Regions from separate parts of the Bradyrhizobium sp. BLXBL-01 genome, predicted to be linked through region 2. Evidence: riboswitches for the same ligand, from Rfam matches in the RefSeq annotation. Region 2 holds a riboswitch; the other holds the start of a gene.
What was found. A riboswitch is a leader RNA that binds a small molecule or an ion and turns the genes downstream of it on or off. The one in region 2 is predicted to bind cobalamin.

Region 1: another riboswitch for cobalamin. It lies ahead of metE (5-methyltetrahydropteroyltriglutamate--homocysteine S-methyltransferase); the one in region 2 lies ahead of ACNJYA_RS24990 (DUF1636 family protein).

The regions. Positions count from the first base shown of each region.
Region 1 is NZ_CP182471.1:2,274,726-2,277,177, forward strand. It holds gene ACNJYA_RS10265 (hypothetical protein) at 1-185, opposite strand, end outside; gene ACNJYA_RS10270 (hypothetical protein) at 908-1,126, shown strand; cobalamin riboswitch at 1,184-1,385, shown strand; gene metE (5-methyltetrahydropteroyltriglutamate--homocysteine S-methyltransferase) at 1,489-2,452, shown strand, end outside.
Region 2 is NZ_CP182471.1:5,345,337-5,347,788, forward strand. It holds gene cobW (cobalamin biosynthesis protein CobW) at 1-545, opposite strand, end outside; gene ACNJYA_RS24990 (DUF1636 family protein) at 542-916, opposite strand; cobalamin riboswitch at 1,011-1,231, opposite strand; gene cobO (cob(I)yrinic acid a,c-diamide adenosyltransferase) at 1,272-1,907, shown strand; gene ACNJYA_RS25000 (cobyric acid synthase) at 1,915-2,452, shown strand, end outside.

The DNA of each region.
Region 1 (2,452 bases), 3.1 Mb from region 2:
GTCCATGAAACGAAAACATAGTCGTTTTCGCCAAGTTCAACGACGCCCCACATCTGAGGGACGAACTGTGCCACCTTCGAGACATTGGAGATAATTTGTTCTACCGTCTCACCATCTTGCGCTCGCCAAGTTGACTTGAGTCTTTCGACAACTGGGATGTCGCTTGCGCGAATACTGTTGCTCATGGTCGCCGGCCAGGCTAGGCAGATTAGAAGTGCGCTCAGGCAACGCCATAGCGCGGGTCTTCCCGACATTCTCTTCATAACCCTCGGCCTATCGCGTTTCATCCGTACATCTTTCAAAGCGGGCCAACCTCGAACCTGCTAGGAGCGAGCGAGCCCAAGAAGTTTACGGAAACGCGTCGGGGCACCCGCGGCTATCCCGTGCGGGCAGGCGCTCCCCTCTATGTCACGCGCCGCTAACTTCCCTACCCAGCGACAGCGTCAATTGGCTGAGCTGGACATGCCCAGCGGGAGAGACTGGGCATGTTCGAGGGGCTTGCATTCTTCGTTCCAGGCAGCAGGCGGAGATTTGCACGGTTGTTATGTCATTCTTGTCGACTTTCCGACCTGCGCACGTTCGATGTTTCCATTCAGTGAATCGGCCGTAGCTTGTGCATCCTTGTCCCGCACTCGATAGTTTGCGGAGAGGTAAGCGCCTCGATGCCAAGTGCCTAATGAGAATCGGCAGTGCGTTTGCCGTCCTTGAACCGTGTGGTTCGCTGTCGTTGCCGTCGGCATTCGATCTACATGATGGCTGGGGACACGAAGCCGACTTAATCGACAAACTTTGAAGCGTGGCTGGCACGCAAATCAACCTGCTCGCCGCGTATGTTTCTAGATTGCGCCGGTTGCCTTGACGTATTCAATGCGGATCCTCTAGTTGAGAAAATAGCTGGCCAGCCGACGTGCTGGGCGAACCGCTGGAAATCGGAAGCCGCATCGAATGCATTCTGCTCGAAACGGCGGTAATCCTCGCCGCGCAGGCTGGTTTTGTCGGGTTCATTGATGGGGCCGCCTCGCCTCAAGGCAGCTCCGATGCTCACTCCGACATCTGGCAAGAGTACTTGCGATTGCAGCAGCTCTGTTTAGAGAATCATAGAAATGCACGGTTATTCGCCGAGTAGATGTCACAGAGTAGCTTGGCACATAATCTGAGAGGTTGACGGAAGAGTCCTCCTGCCGATAATCGAAGTCGTCGAGGTTCTCCGAATCCCACTTGATCCGGAGCTAAGAGGGAAGCCGGTGCAAATTCCGGCGCTGCCCCCGCAACTGTGAGCGGCGAGCTACTGTCCAACGATGTCACTGAAGCCCGCACGGCTTTGGGAAGGCCGACAGCAGCGATGACCAGCGAGCCAGGAGACCTGCCCCGACGATATATATTGGTCCACGGGCGGGGTGTCTCGGTGGTGCGCCAAGCAGCCGTCGCACGCGCGACTTCCTCTGCCTGCGTCCGCCATGGCCTTTGTCCCCAACAGGGGTTAAAACTATGTCTCTTCTCTCTCTTCCGGTTGCTACGCTCGGAACGCCACGCATCGGTCCAAGGCGTGAGCTCAAACTGTCTCTCGAGAGCTACTGGGCGGGAAAGATCAGCGAGCAGCAATTGCTTGAGGACGCATCCGGCCTGCGCGCCGCGAACTGGGCTCGTCAGAAATCTCTCGGCGTCACGATCATTCCGTCGAATGACTTCTCGCTGTACGATCAGGTGCTCGATACAAGTGTCATGGTTGGTGCTATCCCGGAGATCTACGCCTCGAAAGGAGAAGACATTTCCCTCAAGACGTACTTCGCCATGGCTCGCGGATCACAATGCGACGACCAGGATGCGAGTTGCGGTCTTGGCCCACGGGGGTCTGGCCCACCTGCGCAGGAAATGACTAAGTGGTTTGATACCAATTACCACTACATGGTTCCCGAGTTTCACAAGGGACAGGCGTTCGGACTTTGCTCTCGCAAACCCATGGAAGAGTATGAGGAAGCAAAGGCGCTTGGTTTCCAGACCCGCCCTGTCTTGATCGGGCCCGTCACATTCCTAAAGCTCGGCAAGAGTGCCGATAGTGCGTTCCAGCCCCTGTCCCTACTGGATGATTTGATACCGGTCTATATCGAGGTTCTGCATGAATTGGCCGAACGAGGGGCAAGTTGGGTTCAGTTTGACGAGCCCTGCCTGGTCCTTGATCTGGACGAAGCTGTGCGAAAATCATTGCTACATGCCTATAGCCGCTTCGCAAAGGAGGGACCGGGCATCAAGATCATGCTTGCCAGCTATTTCGGCGACCTAGGCGACAATTTGGATACAGCCTTGAGCCTCCCAGTTTCCGGTCTGCACGTTGATCTGGTGCGGGCGCCAGAGTTGTTGGATCAGATCGTCGCTGTCGACCGAAGTGATCTCGTCATTTCGCTCGGGGTCATCGACGGCCGGAATGTATGGCGGTCGAACTTGTCGTCGCTCC
Region 2 (2,452 bases):
AGCACGATGTCGGCGCAGGCGATCTGGTCTTCGAACACCTCCGACAGCGGCGTCTCGTGATCGAGATTTTCGTCCGCCGCGCGCTGCGCTTCGACCGCAGCCGGATCCGGCGCGAAGCGGCCGGCCGCGACAGCCTCGGCGTCGGCCAGCGCAATCACGCCGTCGACCGTGATGCGCGAGCGGATCTCCGGCCAGTCGAACGCCTTCAAGAGCGGCTTCGGCAATGCCAGGCCGGAGGTCTCGATCAGGATGTGATCGGGCCGCACCGGCCGCGCCAGCAATTGCTCCATCGTCGGAATGAAATCATCGGCCACCGTGCAGCAGATGCAGCCATTGGCGAGCTCGACGATGTTCTCCTCCGGGCAGTTCGCATCGGCGCAAGACTTCAGGATCTCGCCATCGACGCCCTCGCTGCCGAACTCGTTGACGAGCACCGCGAGCTTCTTGCCGCCGGCATTGCTGAGCAGATGCTGGATCAGCGTCGTCTTGCCGGAACCGAGGAAACCGGTGACCACCGTAACCGGGACTTTTGCGAGCGAGTTCATTCAGCGGCCTCCGGCACGACGGCAATGGGGGGAATGCGGGCAAGCGACTGCTTGCGGAAGATTTCGGGACGGCTGCGCCAGGGCACGATGCCATCGGGCGCGGCAGCGTAGGCAGCGGCGCCTGCGACCACGTCCTGTGCGTTCGCATCGGACAGGCGACCATAGACATAGGACCAGCGGCCGGGCGCGCTGAGCGCGACCGAGCAGCCCTGGCTGCAGGCCGACAGGCATTCGACGGGAACCACGCTGACGCCCTCCGGCACGCCGGCCTCGAGGATCGCGCCGTGCAGGCGCTTGCCGGGCGTCGTCTCGCCCTCGCCCAGCGTCTGGCCGGCGCGGCAGGTGATGCAGACATGAAGTGTGACGGTCATCGCCTCTTCCAGATAACAGCGGGAGGCGATGAGGCGCACGGACCATTCTCCTGAAGGCCCGCTTCCCCGTCGCGGAACACCCCGTCCGCCGGTCCAAAACTCGTCCGCGCTGGCAGGTCTCCCGGCTTGCGGAGCAGGGTTTTGGCCCTTCGATCCCCGCCTTCCCGATTCCAAAAGGAATCAGTGGCTTCGGGCATCTCTCCGGTCACGGTCGCGGGGGCGGCTGCAGTTTGGATCCAAATCTTGCCGATTCGGACCCTATCGCATTCCCTCTTCGCCTGTCATAGGACAGGAACCAACGCCGGGCCACCATTTGCCGGTGGCCGCCACTTGTCAAGCCGAAGGACCGGGTCCCATGACATCTGAACCGGATACCCAATTAGCCGAGGATACCGACATCAGGCACGCCCAGAAAATGGCGAAGAAGAAGGCCGCCCGCGACAAGATCATGGCGACCAAGAGCGGCGAAAAGGGCCTGATCATCGTCCATACCGGCGCGGGCAAAGGAAAATCCTCCTCGGCCTTCGGCATGATCGTCCGCTGCGTCGCGCATGGCTTCCCTTGCGCGGTGGTGCAATTCATCAAGGGCGCCTGGGATACCGGCGAACGGCGCCTGCTCACCGGCCATTTCGGCGATCTCTGCCAGTTCCACGCGATGGGCGAAGGCTTCACCTGGGAGACGCAGGACCGTGCCCGCGACATCGCCGCCGCACGCGCCGGCTGGGAGAAAGCCAAGGAGCTGATCCTTGACGCGAACTTGCGCATGGTCGTGCTCGACGAAATCAACATCGCGCTCCGCTACGACTATCTCGACATCGCCGAGGTGGTGGAGTTCCTGACGACGCAGAAGCCTGCGATGACGCATGTCGTGCTCACCGGGCGCAACGCCAAGGACGAGCTGATCGAGATCGCCGACCTCGTCACCGAGATGACGCTGGTCAAGCATCCGTTCCGCTCCGGCATCAAGGCCCAGGCCGGCGTCGAGTTCTGAAGGCACGATGGCACGCGCTTTGATGATCCAGGGGGCCGGCTCGGACGTGGGCAAGTCGCTCATCGTCGCCGGCCTCGCGCGCGCCTTCACGCGCCGTGGTCTGCGGGTGCTGCCGTTCAAGCCGCAGAACATGTCGAACAACGCCGCCGTCACCGTCGATGGCGGCGAGATTGGCCGCGCCCAGGCATTGCAGGCGCTCGCCGCAGGTGTCGAGCCGCACACCGACATGAACCCGGTGCTGCTCAAGCCCGAGACCGATGTCGGCGCGCAAGTCGTGGTCCATGGCAAGCGCATCGCGACCGCACGCGCGCGCGAATACGCGGCGATGAAGCCGTCGCTGATGGGCGCGGTGCTCGAGAGTTTCGAACGCTTGAAGGCGCGGGCCGATCTGGTGCTGGTCGAGGGCGCCGGCAGTCCGGCCGAGGTGAATTTGCGCAAGTCCGACATCGCCAATATGGGCTTTGCCCGCAAGGCGGATGTGCAGGTCGTGCTGGTGGGCGACATCGATCGCGGCGGGGTCATTGCCCAACTGGTGGGCATCAAGT